Regions from separate parts of the Micromonospora sp. WMMD812 genome, predicted to be linked through region 3. Evidence: riboswitches for the same ligand, from Rfam matches in the RefSeq annotation. Region 3 holds a riboswitch; each other region holds the start of a gene.
The links. Region 3 has a riboswitch for cyclic di-AMP ahead of O7603_RS07320 (C39 family peptidase). Riboswitches for the same ligand answer to the same signal wherever they lie in the genome.
Positions count from the first base shown of each region.

Region 1: another riboswitch for cyclic di-AMP. It lies ahead of O7603_RS08445 (transglycosylase family protein); the one in region 3 lies ahead of O7603_RS07320 (C39 family peptidase).
Region 2: another riboswitch for cyclic di-AMP. It lies ahead of O7603_RS28675 (hypothetical protein); the one in region 3 lies ahead of O7603_RS07320 (C39 family peptidase).
Region 4: another riboswitch for cyclic di-AMP. It lies ahead of O7603_RS11295 (C39 family peptidase); the one in region 3 lies ahead of O7603_RS07320 (C39 family peptidase).

Region 1 covers NZ_CP114904.1:1,848,369-1,853,782, reverse strand. Annotated here, with positions in the region: gene O7603_RS08470 (FUSC family protein) at 1-190, opposite strand, end outside; gene O7603_RS08465 (putative quinol monooxygenase) at 347-679, opposite strand; gene O7603_RS08460 (N-acetyltransferase) at 797-1,540, opposite strand; gene O7603_RS08455 (hypothetical protein) at 1,600-1,929, opposite strand; gene O7603_RS08450 (DUF998 domain-containing protein) at 2,109-2,777, shown strand; cyclic di-AMP (ydaO/yuaA leader) riboswitch at 2,978-3,161, shown strand; gene O7603_RS08445 (transglycosylase family protein) at 3,164-3,802, shown strand; gene O7603_RS08440 (DUF1062 domain-containing protein) at 3,985-4,512, opposite strand; gene O7603_RS08435 (carboxylesterase family protein) at 4,716-5,414, opposite strand, start outside.
Region 2 covers NZ_CP114904.1:6,183,007-6,188,420, reverse strand. Annotated here, with positions in the region: gene O7603_RS28685 (AAA family ATPase) at 1-2,093, shown strand, start outside; gene O7603_RS28680 (cation diffusion facilitator family transporter) at 2,198-3,112, shown strand; cyclic di-AMP (ydaO/yuaA leader) riboswitch at 3,266-3,397, shown strand; gene O7603_RS28675 (hypothetical protein) at 3,402-4,472, shown strand; gene O7603_RS28670 (hypothetical protein) at 4,612-5,130, shown strand; gene O7603_RS28665 (SRPBCC family protein) at 5,141-5,414, opposite strand, start outside.
Region 3 covers NZ_CP114904.1:1,587,566-1,592,979, forward strand. Annotated here, with positions in the region: gene O7603_RS07315 (LysR family transcriptional regulator) at 269-1,201, shown strand; cyclic di-AMP (ydaO/yuaA leader) riboswitch at 1,965-2,111, shown strand; gene O7603_RS07320 (C39 family peptidase) at 2,248-3,021, shown strand; gene O7603_RS07325 (hypothetical protein) at 3,361-3,534, opposite strand; gene O7603_RS07330 (GntR family transcriptional regulator) at 3,552-4,076, opposite strand; gene O7603_RS07335 (VOC family protein) at 4,304-4,606, opposite strand; gene O7603_RS07340 (DUF4396 domain-containing protein) at 4,795-5,414, opposite strand, start outside.
Region 4 covers NZ_CP114904.1:2,498,015-2,503,428, reverse strand. Annotated here, with positions in the region: gene O7603_RS11310 (acyltransferase family protein) at 39-1,367, shown strand; gene O7603_RS11305 (hypothetical protein) at 1,459-1,878, shown strand; gene O7603_RS11300 (hypothetical protein) at 2,016-2,786, shown strand; cyclic di-AMP (ydaO/yuaA leader) riboswitch at 3,072-3,213, shown strand; gene O7603_RS11295 (C39 family peptidase) at 3,444-4,286, shown strand; gene O7603_RS11290 (alpha/beta fold hydrolase) at 4,433-5,179, shown strand; gene O7603_RS11285 (CDP-glycerol glycerophosphotransferase family protein) at 5,241-5,414, opposite strand, start outside.

The DNA of each region.
Region 1 (5,414 bases), 260 kb from region 3:
CCGGCAACTGGGCGAACGCCCCGGCGGCGACCGTGCCGAACAGCCCGTAGGTGGCCAGGTTGACGCTGCCGAGGGCGTACCGGCAGGTGTAGAAGACGGTGGACGCGACGATGGTCAGGCGGGCGGCGCGCCGCAGCGCGACGTACCCCGGGTCGCGGCGGCGTAGCCAAGCCAGGCTGGTTCCGAGCACGCCTGGATCCCCCGCGTTCTCGCGCGCACCTCATCCCCGACCCCCCATTGTTCCCCGGAAGACGCGGTCACGGGCGGGCTTCGGTGGCAATCCGGGGCGGCTCCCGGCGCGGCCCGGACCCCCTGGCCGAGGGACGCGTGCCGACGCCCAGGACGCTCAACCGCGGTCGGGGACGGCCATCTCGCCGAGTTCGGACCAGTCGTCCTGCGGGATCGTCATGTTGACGATCCGGGGAGTCTCGGCGAGGTGCGGCGGCAGGGTCCGCTGGGCGGTCCGGAAATGCTCGGACTGCACGTGCGCCGCGCCGGCGTCCCCGTCCCGGAATGCCTCGACCAACACGTACTCGGTCGGGTCGTCGACGCTGCGGGACCAGTCGAACCACAGGCAGCCCGACTCGGCGCGGGTGGCCCGGGTGAAGTCGCCGGCGATCTCGGGCCAGCGGTCGGCGTAGTCGGGCAGCACCCGGAACTTGGCGGTAATGAAGATCATCTGGCGCCTCCCGATGACTGGCCGCCGATCGGCGTCCCTGCCGTCACAGCGGTCGGACCGTGACGGCTGTCGGACCGTGAGGAACAACGTACCGAACCCGGTGGCGATCGGGCGCGGTCAGAGTCGGTGCCGCACCCAGACGTTCGGCTCGACGTAGACGGCATAGTCGTGCGCCACGTCGCACTGTACCGGCACCAAGGCGCCCGGCACGCGCACCGGCCCGCTGGTGTCGAACGGCAGGCCCGTCCAGCGGCGCCAGTCGGCGAGCGTTCCGGTGATCGTCATTGAGCGGGGAGCGACGCGTTCGATGGTGCCGCCGGCGCGGACGTGGACCCGCAACCACGGGTCGACCGGCAGGCCGTCGGGGCGGAGCTGGGCGGCGTACTCGGTCATCGGCAGGTCCGGTCGGGTGTGCTTGCCGCTCGGACGGACCGGTGCGACCAGCGTGTCGTAGCCGCGCTTCGCCACGCCCTGGCGCATCGCGTCGAGCATCAGCGCGGACAGCCCGCCGCCGCGCCGGTCGGGGCGGATGCAGATCTCCAGCGCCGACACGATGTTGGTGTCGGCGCCGCTGAGCCGGTTGATGGCGGCCCGCTGGATCACCCGGTCCCAGCCGCCGTCGGGCAGTTCGTCCTCCGTCCAGCGGAACGGCACGGCGTACGCCCGCGCCACGGCGCGGCCCGGCTCGTCGGTGTCGATGGCGGCGAACACGAACTCCGGGTACAGGTCGTGGGCCACGGTGTAGTACACGGCGCCCATCGGATCCCAGAGCATGAACGGCGGCCACGCGCCCTCGAAGTCCTCGTCGAGCAGCGGGGCGACGTCCGGGCGGTCCGCCAGGCACACGATGTCGAGGGTCACGGCCGGAACCGTAGAGGGTCGACCCCCGGTGTGCACGGCATATTCGTGGCCGCAGCGCGTCAGGCGGCCGAGGCGGTCGCCTCCGACGCACGCGCCGCCGCGCCCGCTCGACGGGCCGCCGGCCGCACCGGAACGCCCGACCAGCCGGGGTAAGCCACCGTCTCGCCGGTCGCCTCCGCCGACTCCTCGGCCTGCGCGATCTGCAGCGCCCGCTGGGCGTTGTTCCACGGCGTGCACGGCCACGCCTCGCCGTCGCAGAGCAGGTTGCGACAGCCGCCCTCGCCGTCGGGCTCGTGCGCGTCGGCCACCCCGAGGGCGAGCCGCCACAGCAGTGGGTCGGTCACCCCGTCGGGACGGTCGGCGCTGTCGTTGTGGCTTGTCTCGGACATGGCGGTCCCCCTCAGATATCTGTGCCGCCCTACCTTCACCGCTGACTCCCCCCGGCAAACCTGGACAGCGCGGCGGCCTGACCTGCCCGGTTCCCGTCCACGAAATTCTCTCCGACGCTGTCGATCCGCCCGCACTCCGTTCGTCGGCATGTCACAGCCGTCACGAAAGGACGCCGCCCATGAGATCAACCGTCGCCATCCGTCATGGAAACACCCCGGTCCGTCACCGCCGAACCCGGCTCCTGCTGACCTGCGGCACCCTCGCCGGTCTGGTCTTCCCCGTCCTGTCGTTCGCGCAGGCCCTCACCCGGCCCGGCTTCGACCTCCGTCGGCACGCGATCAGCGCCCTCACCCTGGGTGACCTCGGCTGGCTGCAGACAGGGGCCTTCGTCGTCACCGGTCTGCTTTCCGGCGCGTTCGCGGTGGGTCTGTGGCAGGCGCTGCGGCCCGGCCGGGCGGGCACGGCCGGGCCGGTGCTGGTCGCGGTGTACGCCGTGGCGATGGTCGGCGGTGGCATCTTCCGACCCGACCCCGCGTTCGGTTGGCCGCCCGGCGCCCCCGACGGGCTGCCCGACCAGATCAGCACGGGCAGCGTCCTGCACACGGTCTGCGGCGCCGCCGCGTTCCTCTCGCTGATCGCGGCCGGCCTGCTGTTCGCCCGCCGTTTCGTCGGCCAGCAAAGACCTGGGTGGGCGGCCTACAGCGCCGCCAGCGGCGTCGCCGCGTTCGTGCTCACCGTCCCGCCGTGGGGCGAGCAGAGCGCGAGCCTCCGTTTCGCCGCCGGAGCGGTGATCATCTCCGGCTGGCTCGTCGTCCTCGCGCAGCTGGTCCGTGCGGAGGACGAGTGACACCGGCCAAGGTCGCCGGATCCGACGGCGCCATGGCCGCGCGCCGCCATGGCACCACCGGCGGGTCACTTGCACGGCCGGGCGGGGTTCGCAACCCGAGGCGGCACCGTCCCGCGTGGACCGGTAAAGAGATTCACACGAAGTGGGCGATCGCCGCCAACGGTGCCTAACGACGGTCGAGTTCGCGAACGCGGACACCGAGACCGGTAACGCCTAATCCTGCCGCCGGTCGTCGGCACTCGTCACCCGGGCAGGAGCGGGGGACCCAGGTTCCTCGGTGCCCAGCGGACCGCTCGCGGCACCTCGGGGTGAAGCCGCCCACCGGCGGCCGGGCTCCTCGGCCCGAACCCGACAGCTCACCTCGTCGGCGTGGAGGACACATCACCATGTCAGCTACGTACAACGCCCGCCACCGGGCCGTGAACACCCGCCGCGTCGTCGTCGGCACCCTCGCGGCCGGGGCCGTCACCGGCGCCGTCGTTCTCTTCGGTACGGCGGCACCCGCCCAGGCCGCGGTCAACTGGGACGCCATCGCCCAGTGCGAGTCCGGCGGCAACTGGCACATCAACACCGGCAACGGCTACTACGGCGGCCTCCAGTTCTCGCAGAGCACCTGGAAGGGCTACGGCGGCACCAGGTACGCCGCCCGCGCCGACCTCGCCAGCCGCGGCGAGCAGATCGCCGTCGCCGAGAAGGTGCTCGACGGTCAGGGCATCGGTGCCTGGCCGACCTGCGGGAAGAAGGGCGGCTCGACGTCGAAGTCCACCGGCAAGTCCACCACGACGTCGGAGCGGTCGTCCGGCGGCGCGAAGTCGGGCGGGGAGAATTCCGGCACCCGCGGCGACCGGCGCAGCGCGCCGACGACCAGCGGTGACGCGTACGTCGTGCGGCCCGGCGACACGCTGTCGCAGATCGCGGACGCCCACGACGTGTCCGGTGGCTGGGAGTCGCTCTACCAGCGCAACAAGCAGGTCGTCGGGGACGACCCCGGCCTGATCTTGCCGGGCCAGCGGCTCAGCCTCTGACAACCTCGCGCGACGCAGGCTCCGGTCCGCGGGCTCGTCATCCTGGTTCGGGATCCGGGTTCGCGGACCGGTGACGGTGGCTCTGGCCCGGTGGATCCGTCCACCGGGCCAGAGCCTTGTCCGGGCGTCCGGGGCCGGTCCGGCGGATCGTGCCGGACCGGCCCCTGGTCCCGAGAAGGGACTCAGCGCTTGAGCGTGAAGGTGAAGTCGCCGGAGAGCTTGCCGCTCAGCCGGACAGCCGAAACGACCTTCCCCTCCGTGACCAGTCGCTCGACCTCGGCCCGGGAAAGACCGCAACCTTCAGCGATCAGTCGCAGCGGCCGGACCGGGATCCGCGCCGCGAAGCGGACCGAGACGTCGACCACCTCGCGGTCCAGGTGATCCGATCCGCCGGTGTCGAGGCGCCAGGCGTTGTCCCAGTCCAGGGCGATGCGATTACGACGCCGCACGACCGGATCCTGGAGCAGCTCAGCTGTCAGGCCAGGGTCGTTGTCATGCAGCCGGTCCAGCAGCTCAGGTCGTACGGAGCGCACAGTCATCCGCTCCAGGACCGTGAGCTTCGCCGTTTCCCCGCAACCGGTACAGAGCACGAGGAGCCAGGCGTCGATCAGCTTGTGGTTAGCGTTGACGCGAAATTTGCCGCTTGCCTGGAAGCGCCCGGACGCGCACGTGTGGCAACGGCGGAGAACGAGCGGCAGGCAGGTGGGCACGACAACCCAGTTATTGAGCACAGAAGTACACCGGTTCCAGTGAGAAGTCCGCAGCAAAAAGGAGCGCGGCGCAGATGCGCGACGCGCGACAGATCAGCGCTCGGGAGGTCTCACAGGGTGTACAACGGCACGTCCTTGCCTAGACGACCTGGTTCGGCAGCACGGTAATGGCGCACAGCGGCGCTGTTCCACCGGTTTTTGGACTAGGCGAAGTGGTGGATGTGGCCGCCCCGGCCCGCGTACGCCGGCCAGCCGTGTTCGGCCAACGCGTCCGCGCCGCGGGCCACGAACGACAGCCACGCCGCGCGCAGCGGGGCGCTCCGGTCGGTCACCTCGGCCCAGCTCTGACCGGCGAGCATCGGCGCCTGCCCCCACGCGGCCTCGTCGCCGAACAGCAGCGGCAGGTCGCTGCAGTGGCACGCCCGGTACGGCGACGTCGAGCCCGCGCCGTCGATGCGGTACGCGAAGACCCGCGCGCCGGCCGCCGCCAGCTGACGTGCGAACCGCATCGTGGGCCGGGCGAAGACGCGTCGGGTCGCCAACCCGATCAGCCCGTCCTCGGCGGCACGTCCGACCAGCGGCACGCGCCGGGACAGCGGACCGCCGGCGAGGAAGTACGCGATCTCCCGGTGCGTGGTGCCCAGCACCACCTCGAGGTTCTCCGCGCCGGCCCGGCACGCCTCCCGCCAACCCCGGACGTCGGGCAGCGGATCGGTGCCCGCCACCGGCCCGTACGCCGGGGCGAGCCCGAACCTGAGCCGCGCGGCCAGGTCCTTCTCGGCCAACCGTTGCGCGGTCACCACTTCGGCAAGCGAGGCGTCGTGCGGGTCCCGCCCCAGCCGCGCGAGGAAACGTTCGGCGACCCGCCCGGCGGTGGCGGCGCCGCCCAGGCCCAGGCCCAG
Region 2 (5,414 bases), 2.5 Mb from region 3:
AGGAGATCGCCGTCGAGCAGCGGCATCTCGACCGGGTGTACGCCCGACTCGCCGAGCTGCGGCAGTCGGCGGTCCGCGCGGAGCGGGACGGTTACCGGCTGGCGCGCGTCGGCAACTTCGGTGCCCTGGTCGAGCGGGACGCGATGGTCTTCCACGCCGCGCAGCGGCGACACGTCCTAGACGCCGAGCACGAGGGGCTGGTCTTCGGCCGGCTCGACCTGCACGACCGCCAGATGCTGCACGTCGGGCGGCTCGGCATCCGGGACGAGAACGCGGCCAGCCTGGTGGTCGACTGGCGGGCGCCGGCCGCCGCCGCCTTCTACCAGGCCACCCCGGCGCAGCCGCTCGGCGTGGTGCGCCGCCGGATGATCCAGTCCAGCGGGGAACGGGTCACCCGGATCGAGGACGACCTGCTCGACCCGGCCGCCGCCCCGGCCGAGATGGCCGTGGTGGGCGACGGCGCGCTGCTCGCCACGCTCTCCAAGGCCACCGGGCGGGGCATGCGCGACATCGTCGCCACCATCCAGCGGGAGCAGGACGAGGCGATCCGCTCCCCCGGCTCGGGGGTGACGATCGTGTCCGGCGGCCCGGGCACCGGCAAGACGGCGGTCGCCCTGCACCGGGCGGCGTACCTGCTCTACTCCGACCGCAGCCGGTACGCGGGCGGCGGCATCCTGGTGGTCGGCCCGTCCACGGTCTTCGTCGAGTACATCGCCTCGGTGCTCCCCTCGCTCGGCGAGGACACCGCCACCCTGCACTCGCTCGGCACGCTCTTCCCGGGGATGTCCGCCACCCGCACCGACCCGCCCGAGGTGGCCGCGGTGAAGGGCTCGCTGCGGATGCGCCGGGTGCTGGAGCGGGCGGTCCGTGACGCGGTGCCGGACGGCCCGGCCGAGCTTCGGCTGCTCTACCGGGGCCAACTGCTCCGGCTGGACCGCCGGGAGTTGGACGGGATCCGCGACCGGGCGCTGACCCGGGGCGCCCGGCGCAACGAGGTGCGGCGGGCCGGCTTCGACGGAGTCTTCGCGGCGCTCTGGGCGCAGGCCCGGCGCCTGGGCATCGACCGGCTGCCGGAGCAGCGCGCCTTCGAGGACGAGATCGTCGATCGGCCGGAGTTCCGGGAGTTCCTCAAGGCCTGGTGGCCCCGTCTGCACCCGCGACACGTGCTGGGCTGGCTGGCGCGCCCGGGACGGCTGCGCCGGTACGCCGGCGGTGTCCTGACCGGGCGGGAGGTGCGGCTGCTGGAGGCGGCGTACCGGACGCTGGACACCGAGGGGCTGACCGTCGCGGACGTGGCGCTCCTCGACGAACTGGACGCGCTGCTCGGCAAGCCGGTCCAGCCGCCCCGGCCGAAGCGCGACCCGTTCCAGCTCGCCGGCGGCGTACGCGAGCTGAGCACGTTCGGCGATCGGCAGCGGGCCGCGCGGGCGGCGGCGCGGCAGCGCCCGGAGGACTACCGGGAGTACGCGCACGTGGTGGTGGACGAGGCGCAGGACGTGTCGCCGATGCAGTGGCGGATGATCGGCCGGCGCGGACGGCTGGCGTCCTGGACGGTGGTGGGTGACCCGGCTCAGACCGCGTGGACGGGTGACCCGGCGGAGCTGACCCGCGCCCGGGACCAGGCCCTGGGACGCCGTCGCCGGCACCAGTTCACCCTCACCACGAACTACCGCAACTCCGCAGAGATCTTCGCGGTGGCGGCGGCCGAGATCCGCCGGCTCGACCCGGACCTCAGCCTGCCCACGGCGGTCCGCTCCACCGGGGTCGACCCGGTCGAGCTCGTCGTGCCGGCCGCGCAGCTCGAGACCAGCACGGTGGCGGCCGTGACGGGGGTGCTCGGCGAGGTGGAGGGGACGGTCGGGGTGATCACGCCGGTGCCGCGCCGCGATGAGGTGGCCGGCTGGCTCGGCGCGCTCGGCGTACCCCGCCTCCAGGTGGTGACCAGCCTGGAGGCGAAGGGTATGGAGTACGACGGGGTGGTGCTGGTCGCGCCGAGCGAGATCCGGGCCGACCCGGGATCGGGCGTCCGGACGCTGTACGTGGCGCTCTCCCGGGCGACCCAGCGGCTCACCACGATCGACCCGACCCGCTGACGGGCGAGGCCGCCACGTCCGGGTCGGTTACGACCAGTCACTTGCATACATAGCGATGTGAGCATATATTTGACCGGTCGGGACCGTCGGCGGAGGGTGGGCTGGTGGGCGCAGGTCATGACCACCACGGGTCGGTGGCGAACGCCGCACAGCACCACCGTGGCCGGCTCTGGGCAGCATTCGCCCTGTTGAGCAGCCTGATGGCGGTCGAGGCGGTGGCCGCGTTCCGCACCGGGTCGCTGGCCCTGCTCTCCGACGCCGGGCACATGTTCACCGACGTGCTCGGCATCGGCATGGCCCTCGCCGCGATCACCGCCACCCGGCACGCCAACCGGGACCCGCAGCGCACCTTCGGCCTCTACCGGCTCGAGGTGCTGGCCGCGCTGGCCAACGCCGTCCTGCTCTCCGGCGTCGCGGTCTACGTGGTGGTCGAGGCGGTCGGCCGGTTCGGCGACCCGCCGGAGGTGCTCGCCGGTCCGATGCTGGCGGTCGCCGTGCTGGGCCTGCTGGCCAACCTGGTCGCGTTCGCGCTGCTGCGCCCGGGAGCCGGGGAGAGCATCAACCTGCAGGGGGCCTACCTCGAGGTGCTCGGCGACCTGCTCGGCTCGCTCGGCGTGATCGGCGCGGCGGCGCTCATCGCGGTGACCGACTGGTGGTGGGCCGACCCGCTGGTCGCGGTGGCCATCGGCGTGTTCATCCTGCCCCGCACCTGGCGGCTCGGGCGCGCCGCGGTCCGCATCCTGGTCCAGGCGGCCCCGAAGCACCTCCAGGTGACCGCGGTACACGACCGGCTGGCCGCCGTACCGGGCGTGGCCGGCGTCCACGACCTGCACGTCTGGACGCTCACCTCGGGCATGGACGTGGCCTCCGCGCACCTCACCATGGCGCCCGAGGCCGACGTCGGCGCGGTGCTCACCGCCGCGCGGGCCGCGCTGCACGAGGACTTCCACATCGACCACGCCACGCTGCAGATCGAGCCCGGAGCGACGCCTGGGGCCTGCGGGCCGGTTGAGTGGTAATGAGCACAACCTTAATTCTGTGTGTGTATTGTCCACTTATGCCGGAATTATCGGTAACCACGGCAGCACCGAGAGTCACATCTGCTGCGCAGGCCCCTCTGGCACCGGTAGTCTCGGTCCCGGCCTCCGGCAGGCGGCGCCCATCGGCGCCGGCGGTGGCCGTCGCCTAATCGCCCGACGCGGCGAGCCGGGGAACCATGTTCGTGGGGTGCATCCGCATCAGCGGTAGGGATCTTCCGTCCCGAACCCGTCAGCTAACCCGGTCGGCGGCTGACGGAAGGACATGTGCATGCCAGTAGTGGCACCCGTACGACGACGCGCCGCCCGGATGGCGGCCCTGATCGCCGCGACGCTCGCCCTCGGCGTCGCGATCGCCCCCGGCACCGCCGCCGCGGCCGCTCCCCCGACCGGCCGGCTCGCCGCCGCGCCGGGCCAGGACGACGAGGGCGGCAGCCCCGCCCTGCGCGCCCAACTCGAGGCGGCCAGCAAGGGCTACCTGGACGCGAAGGCCGCCCTCGACCGGTCGGTCAAGCGGCAGGAGCAGCTCACCGGCCAGTTGAAGACCACCGAGGCCCAGTTGGGCGTCCGCAGCGAGAAGGTCGGCGAGATCGCCGGGGTGGCCTATCGCACCGGTCGGCTCGGCACGGTGTCGGCGCTGCTCAACAGCAACACGCCGGACGGCTTCATGGACCGGGCGGCCGCCCTGGACGCGGTCGCCGCCAACGAGGACCGGGTGCTGCGCGACCTGCTGGAGACCCGCGACGAGGTGACCCGCACCCGGACCGCGCTCGACGGCGAGATCCGCGAGCAGCGCAAGCAGGTCGCGGTGATGGCCAAGCGGAAGGAGCAGGCCGAACGGGCGCTGACCGTCGCGAACAACCGCGCGGCCACCACCACCGACAGCTCCAACCGGGGCACCTCCACCGCGACGGCCACGCCGGCGCCGCGCAACTCCGACGGCTCCTGGCCCTCGGAGTCGTGCAGCGTCAACGACCCGACCCCGGCGAACGGCTGCATCACCCCGCGCCTGCTGCACGCGCTCAACCAGGCCAAGGCCGCCGGGTTCACCCGGTACGTCTCCTGCTACCGCAGCGGCGGCTCGGGTGAGCACCCGAAGGGCCGGGCCTGCGACTTCGCCGCCCAGAAGAGCGGCTTCGGCGGCGACGCCACCGGCGGCGACAAGACGTACGGCAACAACCTCGCGGCGTACTTCATCCGCAACTCCGATCGACTCGCCGTGCTCTACGTGATCTGGTACCGGCAGATCTGGCTGCCCAGCAGCGGGTGGAAGTCGTACAGCGGGGCCGGCGGCGACCCGTCCAGCGACCACACCAACCACGTGCACCTCTCGGTGTACTGACCCAGGCCCGCGGGTGGTCCGCCGCGCGTGGCGGACCACCCGCGTACGCACGTCGCCGCCTCGGCTACGTCCCGGGGCGTAGCCGCGGTGTCGCCGGTCGCCGGACGAGGCGGCGCGCCGGAGCGGGCAGCATCACGGCATGACCCGGATCCCGCCCGGCACCCGCAAGGCGCTGCTCACCGCGCACCTGGTCACCTCACTGGGGTGGCTCGGCATCGACCTGGTCCTGCTCACCCTCGGCGTCGCCGTGCTGCGCGGCGCCGATCCGACCGTGGTCTACCCGGTCACCGCGCTGCTCGGCACGGCGCTGTTCGCACCGCTCAGTGTGATCGTCTGGCTGGTCGGCGTGGTCAGCGCGCTGCTCACCCCGTGGGGGCTGCTGCGGCACCGCTGGGTGCTGGTCAAGCTGCTGATCACCACGGTGATGGTCGTGCTGGTCCTGGCGCTGCTCACGCCGAACCTGCGCGCCGCCGGCGAACTCGGCGCGGCCCTGCCGGCCCGCGACCGGGCCGACCTGGTGATCGCGCCCGCCGTGTCGACGACCCTGATGGTCGTCGCGACCGTCCTGTCCACGTACAAGCCGTGGGGCCGGCTGCGCCGGGCCGTCCCGGTCGCGACCCGCCGGCGCCCGGCGGTGGCCGGACGCCGGTCGGCCTGACGGTGGGCGGTCAGCCGGCGGGCGTCGGGCCGCCGTCCCGGTCGAGCACCGCGCCGAGCCGGGTCGCCAGCGCCAGGTGGGCGGCGCGGGCCTGCCGGAAGGCGTACCCGAACAGGGGCGCCGGCGCGGAGAGGGTGATCTCGACCTCGATCCGGAGCAGCCCACCCGGCTCGGCACGCAGCCGCGTGTGGTTGCGCACCGTCGTGGCGGGCCACTGCCGCGCCACCGTGACGACCTCGTCGTCGGTGCTGATCAGCACATCCGCCCGGTAGGTCACCGGGAAT
Region 3 (5,414 bases):
GAGCAGGTCGGTCCCGCCGCCAAGGGGGGCCGGCGATGCCGACGGTGGGACCGCACCCGGCGGGCAGGGTCGCGCCGCGGGCATGCAGCGCTGCGAATACGTGTCGCGGGCGGGCACCGGTGCCGACGTCCATCGCAAGGGCAGGCGCGAGTCGGAAGCTATGCGCAGTGTGACGACGAGTCCTGAACAAACGTGCAGGCGCAGACTTGCGGTGGCGGCTTGCTACGGGTGGCGAGGAATAGTGCGGTTTGCGTGGTCTGATAGGGCGGTGGAACTACGGGAGATGCGGGCGTTCGTCGTGGTCGTCGAGGAAGGGAGTCTCTCCGCCGCTGCCCGTCGGCTGCACGTGACGCAGCCCGCGCTGTCCCAGACGATCAACGCCCTCGAACGGCAGCTCGGTTTGCGGCTCCTGGTCCGCAGCAGCACCGGCGTGCGGGCCACCGAGGCGGGCATGACCCTCCTGGCCGAGGCGCGGGCGGTTCTCGCGCGGTACGACCAAGCAGTGGCCGTCGTCAACCGGCATGCCTCGACGGGCGGCGGTATGCTGCGGCTCGGGATCCCGCTGGAGCTCCCGGCCGACCTGCTGACCCGGCCGCTCGCCGACCTCGCCGAGGCCCATCCAGAGACCCGGGTGCAGGTCCGGCACATGCCCACTGCGGCGCAGTTCGAGGCGCTGCACGCCGGAGATCTCGACGTCGGGCTGGTTCGGGAACACCCGATCGGCACGGACCTGGACGCCTTCCTGGTGGTGGAGGAACGGCTGGGCGTGCTGCTGGCAACGGAACGGGCCGCAGCGCTCGCCGGGCCGGACGGAATCCGGCTGGACGACCTCGCCGGGCTGAACTGGGTCGGATTCCCCCGGTCGGGCAGCCCCGCCTGGTACGACGAGCTGACCGCGATCCTGCGCAGCCACGGGCTGGATCTCGGACCCCCCGCACCCGAAGGGCAGGCGCTGATTCCCGAGGTGAAGCTGGCGGCGGTGACCGCCGGCGGAGCGTTCGCGCTGGCGCCGCCCGGATGGTCGCCGCCACTGCCCGGCACGATCACCTGGTCGGCACTGGTCGGGCACCCCCTGATCCGCCGCACGTGGGCGGTGTGGCCGGCCAGTTCCCGTCGGCGCGACCTCGGCCGGCTGGTCGCCGCCCTCGGGGCGCAGGGGACGGACCATCTCCCGGCGGCGGCCGAGGCCCGCCCATTATGACGGCCCGCCACGGACTTGTTTCCCGCCGCTCGGCACGTGCTGGTGACGGTGTAGGCCGAGACTGACGCGACGATCGACGCGGTTGATCTTGACCGTTATCTGTTCAAGCCATGGCACCCGCCGGCGGAGAGGCTGCATCCGATGCTGGACTCGCTGCTGGAGGCGTGGCCGGCCAGCGCGGCAACCGCCACTGACCAGAGCTAGCAGCCACGGTTGGCAACCTGAACTGCACCCGGGGCGTTTCGTCTGCGGTTCCACCGGACTCGTAAGGCCGTTGCCGACATCCTCATGGCCACGGGCCGCGAATCACAACGGATCAAACCGAACGGTCCGGCCCTACCGCAGGTTGAAATGTCGGATCAGAGCCGTCAGTACATCGACGAGAGTATGCCTGCGGGCCGATGGACGAGATCTCTGCCGTCGACCTCACCGCACCCGACGAAAGGTGTGCCCACTACGGGCGACCCAACGGCGCGCGTGGTCGAGCAAATCTTCCGCGCGGTGATCGACGCCACTGACGGTCGGTTTCTGCCAAGCCCCATTTACGCCCATGAAATTTCGATCGCTGCGGCAACCGCGGCCGTAGGACGGTGCGCCGATAAACGGCCCGGCCAAATCGCGCCGGACCATACTAGCTGAAGACGCTCTGTCGCGCGATTCGAGCGAGTTATAGCTGCCATAACGATGGAGCTTGCAGGCGAGAAGTCAAGTTTGTAGCGTCGTACGTCCGACCGGGTCGTCGAGTCATCTACGCGATGACGCTCGGGCCGGATCGCCCAATCGCGATCATGCGAGCCGGGAAAATCAACCGAACATCGGGGGTGCACCCGCGGGCCCGACGGTCATGGTCGGCCGCATCCTCCCGCCCGAACCCGTCAGCTAGTCCGGTAGGGCGACATCGGAAGGAGAAACGCATTTGTTCTGCTCTCCGGCTGGTCGACGCATAAATCTCCCACCCCGCCGTGCCATCCGGGGTGGCGTAAGGCCGTTTCGTCAACTGTTCTGGCCCATTACGTCCGATAATTGAGGCTATTCGAGGGATCATCGTGACTGAGGAACGTTCTCGCAATTTGTTTCGACGCGCCATGTTGCACCGCAGTCATAGAGTGGCGCCGCTGTTGGCCGTGCTGGTAACCGCCGCCACGGCCGCGGTGGCCAGCGCTCCTGGGCATGAGCCCACCGCTCCCGGCGCGGCAGCCGCCGCCTCGGGTTCGCTGGTCATGGCCGATGTCGCGCCCGCCAAGGCCACGGCCACGGCCGGGTCCGATCCGGCCACGGCCACCGCTCAACCCGCGGCTCCGACGGTCCCGTCCGAGAAGATCCTGGACACCTCGTTCGAGTATCAGATCAACTTCTACTATTGCGGACCAGCCGCGGTGCACAACGCACTGACTGCCCTCAGCATCGACGTCAGCCAGGAGAAACTCGCCGCCGGGCTGGGCACCACGGTCCACGGCACCGATTCCGCCTTCGACACGACCCGCATGCTCAATGACGCGATCGGTGCCGAGATGTACCAGACGAAGGAGATCACGGGTCAGGAAGCCACGCCCGCTCAGATGGACCAACTGCAGGCTGAGGTCGTACACGCGACCAGCAGCGGCCATGCCGTGGTGGCCAACGTCATCGGCGGCGCGACCGACGCCAGCGGGGTCTGGCACGACTTCGCGGGCGGCCACTACGTCACCCTCATCGGCTACAGCGACGATGGGCGCGCCGTGAAGGTCGCCGACGCCTCCGGCATGTATGGCTCCAACACCTACTGGATGAGCACGATCGACATGGCCAACTGGATCGCCACCCGCGGCTACTCCGCCTGACCGCACGCCCCGCGCGCGGCCGAGAGTGCCGCTCGCGGGGCGTGCCCGCTCCGTCTGGAGGGCTCCGACGTCCGGGTGGACGCAGATGGTGCCTGCGGTGAGGTCGAGGTCGCGGGCGAGGCCGACGAGTTCGCCCCAGCGCATGCCGGTGTAGGCGGCGGTGAGGATCATCACCCGCGGGCGACGATGGCGGCGACCTGCTCAGTGCTGGCGTGGGGGCGTTACGTGCGGATGCCCTTCTGGATTCGCAGCGCAATCGTGATCTTCAGGCTGGTGACGATCACTTGCCGGCGAGGCTGCTCCCTCAGGGGGGTGTCAAACGAACGGCACCTCTCTGTGTCAACCCGTCGGCAACAGAGAGGTCTCCGTGTCCGTGATCATGGTGCGATAGACGACGTCGGCGAGGCGTCGTTTGAGGCAGCGCATGGCTTCTTTGTGGGTCTTCCCGGCCGCGCGTTTGCGCTGGTAGTAGTCCCTGCCCGGGCTCGGCCGCTGGGTTTGGGTGATTGCCATGACGTGCAGGGCATAGTTCAGCTGGCGATCGCCACGGCGTCCGGGTCGCAGCGCACCCCCCGGGTACGCGCGAGATAGCTGGCCAACTCCGCTCGCAGTACGGGCAGGCCCGTCGGCTCGGGGTAGTCCAGCGTGCCGCGCGACGCCGTCGCCATGGCGCGGCGGACACTGGTCGCCCAGGCCGTTCGCGGGAACGAACCGAGATCAGGAATCCCCGGCCGCAACTCGATGACCGGCTCGGACGCCGTCGACGGCCGCGGTTGCCGCCGCGAGTCGGGCAGATCGTGGCGTACGTCCGCGACCTGGGTGCCCGAGCCGGGCGCCGACACCAGCCACCCTTCCGCCACCAGTTGCGCGTACGCCTGCACCACCGTGCCGCGGGCCAGGCCCAGGTCGGTGGCGAGGCTCCGGCTCCCCGGCAGACGTGAGCCGGCCCGCAACCGGCCGGTCCGGATGCTGTCCCGTAACGCGTTCTCCAGCGAACGACTCGGGAAGCCCGCTCCCCGATCGAACTCCAGGTGCAGGTCAAGTGACTCCGCCACCCGCCAACGATCTCATTCCTGAGGCAGCGGCGGCGTGTTCGGCAACGACACGGGCAGTTCGGTGCCGGCGGAACGCGCAGGCACCGTGACGGAAGGACGGCTACCTGGGGTACGCGTCAAGCGGCGGGACCCGCTCGGTTGATCGCGGGCCGCCGACGGTTGCCACTGGAACTGGGTCGCTCTCCGTCGAGGTGCGCGCCTACCTGGATACCCCGCGCGACCCGACTTCATCTGTGACGCATCGCGATCAGGTTGCCGGCGGGGTCGGCGAGCAGGACCTGTCGCCCGCCGGGGCCGGAGATCGCATCTCCGCGGACCGACACCCCGGCGCCACGGAGCCGATCGATCTCGGCGTCCAGACTCTCCACGATCAGGTGGATGCGGTTGCGACCCGGTGTGGTCGCGTCGGCGGGGGTGGCGCGGGCACCGGAACTGGCGGGTCCGGACAGCAGCAGCCGCAGCGGTCCACGGACCACGTCGGCGAAGGCGGGGCCGGCGCTGGTGTTGAGCGTAAAGCCAAGGTCAGGCACGGCGCCGTCACATACGCACGGCCACCGTACCGATGGCCAGCTGCGGTCTGCCCTCCAGGATCTCCCCGATACGGTCTACCTGGTCGTCGAGATCCCGGCGTTCGGCGACGGTGAGCGTGGTCAACGGTTCGACCGTGACCGGCGGAACAGGAACCGAGCATTTCGCCACGGCGCCGGCGCAGCACCACCTACTGCGGCGTGCCCAGCAGTTCCGCTTTGGCGCCGCGGCGGATCAGCCACAGGGTTGGCGGCCAAGCGGCAAAGAAGCCGATGATCAACCCGATCTGGACAATGAGCCAGAACACCGGACTACTAGGCTGCAGGGTCTCGTGGAAAACCATAAACTCCATCAGCGCCAGCCAACCTAACAGGGCGAACTCGAAGACGGACACGCTCAACAGGTCTCCCCTCAGAAATCTTCGCGTTGCGGCCCACGCTCTTCGACCACCCGTGTCAGCCTCAGTGGAGTAGCGGAATGCAACGCCTACCACCACTGCAGCTACGTAGTCGCCGATGAATTCTGGCCACAATCTTTTGTCAAATATTTCGAAGCTCAAGCCGAAGACGAAGACGGTAGCAATGATGGCACCCAGAACGCAATGCGTCGCACAATGTAAGGTTTCGATTATCCCGGCAGCATGTCGCGGCCTTCTGGGCGGGGTGCGGTGCCGCTTCAGCCAGCGGGGAGACTGGGGTCTACCCCACTGTCGGTAGGCCAGGACGGCTGCTGGGCCGAAGTAGAGGGCGGTTGCTGGCCAGACAATCTCCATGACCTTGACCGGCTGACGATATCGAAAAACAAGGTGAT
Region 4 (5,414 bases), 910 kb from region 3:
GACGACGTGCTGGTGACGCGGCGTGCGGGGGGTCGGGCATGACGGGTGCACCCACGGCGGCGCCGCCGGAGCAGCCCGCCCGCGGTGGCCCGCGGCCCGTCCGGTTGCCCTCGCTCACCGGGCTGCGCTGGATCGCCGCGCTGCTGGTCTTCGGCTTCCACGCCGGCACGATGCGGATCATCGCCGAGCCCGACTACCAGGGCGTGGTCGGTCACGTGTTCACCCTCGGCCTCTCCGGGGTGCAGTTCTTCTTCATCCTCAGCGGGTTCGTGCTGGTCTGGTCGGCCCGGCCGGGGGAGCGGCGGCGGGACTTCTGGCGCCGCCGGTTCGCCAAGATCTACCCCAACCACCTCGTGCTCTGGGCGCTCGTCCTGCTGGTCGGTCTCTGGTTGGCCGATCCGGTGAACCCCGGCGCCGCGGTGCAGAACCTGCTGCTCATCCAGGCGTGGAACCCGACGCCCGGCTACTTCTACAGCGTCAACACGGTCAGCTGGTCGCTCTCCTGCGAGTTCTTCTTCTACCTCTGCCTTCCGCTGGCGCTGCCGTTCGTGCGCCGGGCCCGCCCCGGGCTGCTCTGGGCCGTGGTGGTCGCCGTGCCGCTGCTGATCCTGGCGCTCTGGCCGGCCCAGACACTGGTCCCCGAGGCCGACCGCTGGTGGTTCACCCAGGTCTTCCCGCTGACGCGGTCGCTGGAGTTCTGGATGGGCGTGGCCGCCGCCGAGCTGATGCGCCGCGGCCGCTGGGTTGGACCGCGGCTCCCGCTCGCCACCGTCCTCTTCGTCGCCACCTGGGTCGTCGCCTCCGGCTGGATCCGCGCCGAGTTCTGGGCCGCGCTGCTGTCCGTCGCGTACGTCCTGGTCATCGCCGCGGCGGCCGACGCCGACGTACGTGGCCTGCGCTCGCCGTGGCGGTCCCGGACGATGGTCTGGCTCGGCGAGGTGTCGTTCGCCTTCTACCTGGTGCACGTCTTCGTCATGATGACCGTGCTGCGGCTGACCGGTGACTGGGGCGGCGGCCTGCCCGGGTGGTGGGGTCCCGCCGTCGTCCTCGGGTTCCTGCTGCTGAACCTGCTGCTCGCCGGAGTGTTGCACCGCTACGTCGAGACGCCGATGATGCGCCGGCTCGCGCCACGCCGGTCCCGCCCGACCGGCGGGCCGGGCACGGTCCCGCTCGGCACGGCCGGGCCGCCCGCCGGCTCCGGCGAGTCGGCCACGCCGGCCCGGACGCCGGCCGCGCCCGCCGATCCGGCCGAGTCGGGGGTGTCGGGCCGGACGCCCACCGACCAGGCCGGCCCGCCCGCCGTGCCGGCCCCTCGCGGGGGAGTCGTCACAGCCGACGAACGGGCGGCGTACGCCGACACGCGCTGACGCCGTCCACGCTGGTCGGAGCCCTCGGCGCGGCGAATCCGACACGCCCGGCACCGATGCGACGAGGCGGCACCGACGGTAGCGTGGTCACGTGCTTCCCGTCGCGCTCACCTGTCCCCTGTGGTGGGTGGCGCGGTGGGCGACGCGGCTGCTGACCAGCCTCGCCGTCGCCGGCGCGCTGACCCTCGGGGCGGCGACGGCACCGGCGGCATCGGCGGCACCCGAGGCGCCGCCGGTGACTGTCGGCGGGCGACCGTCCACACCCGGCGGTCCGCTGCCGTGCGCCAGTGTCGAGCTGGCCCGCACCGCCGGTCCGGGCACGGCGGTCCCGCCGCACGCGCCGGCCGACGCCCGGCCCGGCGTGGTCCACGCCCAGGTCGACGCCCTCCCCGGCGGGCTCCCCGCGGTGGCCGCCGCACCGGCACCGGCGTCCGCCGTCGCGGCCCAGCAGCGGGCGCCGCACGCGCCCGCCCCGGCCGTCCGGGCGCCGCGCGCGCCGCCGGCCGCCTGACCCGTCCGCGGGAACGTTCTCCCGCCGTACCTGTCGAACCCTGCCCACCGCACCCCCGGCCTCCCTCGTGCTCCGCACCCGCCCGAGCGCCGGTGGTCGTGCGGTTCCCCCGCATCCGCAGCCCGTGAGGTGCCGCCATGGAGAAGACCGTTCTCTACCAGTTTCTGATCGAGGTGCCGCAGGCCGCCGCCATCTGGTCGGCCCTGCTGGTGCTCGCGCTGACCGTGCTCACCGTGCTGGCGGCGCGCCCGCACCGCGACCGCCCGGACGACGGCCCGTCCGCCGGGGGGCCGAGCGACCGGGAGCTGGCCGAGACCGAGGCCGCCGACCTGTCCCGGTACGCCGAGGAGGTGGCCGTCGCGGCGGCCGGGGCCGCGCAGACCGCCCGTCGCCGCCGGGCCGACTGGCTGGCCGCCCAGACCGACGCCGAGCGGGCCTGGGCGGCGTACGACGCGGCGGAGAGCGCTGCCCGGCGGTTCGCCGGCGCGGCTGCCCTGCCGACGCCTCGGACCCCCCGCACACCGGCCGAGTACGCGGCGAGGGAGCGGTACCTGCACCGGGCTGCCACGGCCGCGCACTGGCGCGGGGATCTGACCCTGCGGCAGCTCGGTGACGTGTTCGGCCACCGCAACGGCTGGGACGCCCGCCGGCACCCGGTCGAGCAGGAGGTGCTGCTGGCACGGATGCTCCGGGACGGCAGGCGGGCCGACTACCGGGCCGCGGCGGAGCGGGAGCGCGCGGCGTGGCGGGCCGCGGAGTTGGCCGCCGAGGCGGCACGTAGCCTCGCCGCCGAGGCGTACGCGGCGACGGCCCGCCTTCGGCCGCTCCGGGTCCCGGCGGCCCGCCGGGAGCCCGCGGCACCGCGCCCGGCCGCCGCGCGGCGTTGGCGTCCGGCCCGGGTGGGTTGACGGCGGGGATGTTCCGTGAGCCCGGTCACAGATCGGTGGAAACGGTCAGCCGGTACAGGGCGCACCAATTCCGGGCCGATTCCGGCGAGGTTGCCGACGACCCGTCCGGTTGTCGCCCTCGGGTGCCACGAGAACTGCCTGTCCCATTGAGGCACGACAGTGTCCGTACGCACGGAAAAGATTTCCATGATCGACGTTTACGCAGGTGAGATGGGGTTGGCAGGGTGAGTACCGACCAGTAGTGTCGGCCCGTCCGGTGCGGTAATCGATCGCAAGAGGCGACGCCGCGCCGACCCGCCTAATCGTGATCCACGAGCCGGGGACCCATAAGTACGTCCGGGGTGAATCCGCGAGCCACAGCCCGCGGTAGGGCGATCTTCCCGCCCGAATCCGTCAGCTAACCCGGTAGGCGGTGTCGGAAGGAGTTCCATCCTCGTGCAGCACCCTTTCATCCCCCGCTGGTCCCCGCCCCTCCACGGCATCGCGGTGCCGACGCTCGCCCGTCCCGTGACGGCGAGCTGATCCCGGCAGCCGCCCTTTCCGCCCGGGCCACCGGGCGCTTCCCCTGAGCGGTCCACCACCCGCGGACGACGTCCGCGCGGTCGCGCCTGCCCATGTCCCGGCTCCGGCGCGGTGCACCGCTCTCCCCCTGAGCCCGTGGAGGATCTTGTGAAGCACACCCTGAAGCGCCAGCTTCGCCGTCTCGCCACCCAGCGTCCGTTCCAGGTCGTCGCGGCGTCCGCCGCGGCGCTGGTGATCGCGTCCAGCACCGGCGCGCTGCTCAGCACCGCCGACGACGCGCCCGCCACCCAGCAGGCCTCGGCCGCCGTCGCCGAGCTGCGCAGCGACACCGTCGCCTCCCGCGGCCAGGAGCGCACCACCCCCTCGGCCAGCGGCTCCCCGTCGACCAGCGCCCCGTCGTCGAGCGCGTCGCCCGCCGCGAAGAAGGCCGCCGACCCGGACCTGACCCGCAAGCCGGAGCCGCCGAAGCCGCCGGCCAGCAAGATCCTGGACTACGACTACCAGGCGCAGACGACCTACTTCTACTGCGGCCCGGCCGCCACCCGTAACGCGCTCAGCGCCGCCGGCGTCGACCGGAGCCAGGACGACCTGGCCGCCCAGCTCGGCACCACCGAGATGGGCACCAACTCCGCCGAGGACACCACCCGCGTGTTGAACGCCGTCGTCAAGGGCAACCCGTACCGGACCCGGATGTTCCCGAACGCGCCGAGCCCGGCCCAGATGGACCAGCTCCAGGCCGACGTGGTCAACGCGATCACCGACGGGCGCGGCGTGGTCGCGAACATCGTCGGCGACGCCACCGACACCAACGGTGGCTGGCACTCCTTCTCGGGCGGGCACTACATCGCCGTGGTCGGCTACCGGGACAACGGCCGGACCGTCAAGATCGCCGACTCGGCGAACCCGGCGCTCCCGTCGTACTGGATCACCACCATCGACCTGGCGAACTGGATGACCAGCCGCGGCTACTCCGCCTGACCGTCCGCGCCTCCGTCGGGCGCCGGCACCCCGCACGGGGGCCGGCGCCCGATGTCGTTTCCGCGCCGCCCGATGTCGGATGCGCTACCCGCCATCTGCCGGCCGCCTCTCGCCCGACGCGCCGGCCCGGTGGCAGACTGCGGTTCATGGTCGATGACACCCGCGCCCGCGCCGACCGCCCGCCCGTCCTGGTGCTCCTGCACGGCATGGGCGCCACGGGTGAGGTGTGGCTGCCCTGGGCGCCGCTGCTCGAACGTTGGTGGCCGGGCCGGTGGCTGGCGCCGGACCTCGCCGGCCACGGCTGGGCGCCGCCGCTGCCGGGGTACTCCTTCGCCGCACTGGCCGACCGGGTCGCCACCGCGCTCGCGCCGACGGACCGCCTGGTCGTGTTGGGGCACTCGCTCGGTGGGGTGGTCGGTCTGGCCCTGGCCGCCCGCGCCGGCGGGCTGCCCGTGGACGCGGTGATCGGCCTCGGCATCAAGGCCGTCTGGTCGGAGGCCGAGCTGGCCAAGGCCCGCGACCTCGCCGACCGCCCGGTCACCTGGTTCGCCAGCCGGGACGAGGCGGCCCGCCGCTACCTGCGCGTCTCCGGCCTGGCCGGGCTGCTCGCCCCGGACCACCCGGTGGTCGAGGGCGGGCTGCGCCAGGTCGACGGGCGGTGGCGGCTGGCGATGGACCCGGGGGCGTTCGCGGTGGGCGAGCCGAACCTGCCGGCCCTGCTGGCCGCCACGGACGTGCCGGTCCTGCTCGCCCGGGGCGAACACGACCCGATGGTCACCGACGCACAGCTCAAGGAGTTGGGCGTGCCGGTGGCCACCCTGCCCGGGCTCGGGCACAACGCCCACGTCGAGGACCCGGCCGCGGTGCTCGCGCTGGCCGACCCGTACCGCTGAGCCGCGCCCCGAGCCGGCGGCCACCGCTCTGCGGCGGCCGCCAGCTCGGGGAGGCGACGGCTCAGGCGGTGGGGGACAGGGGCGCCGCGTCCGGCTCCACGGGCGGGGCGATCCGCGGGGCCGGCGGGCTCCAGCCCGGCTCCAGCTCCCGCCGTGCGGCGTCCAGGAACGCGTCGGCGTACGACGCGGCCGGGAAGTCGCCGAGGTAGCGCCGCCGGGTGGCCCAACGCTCCGG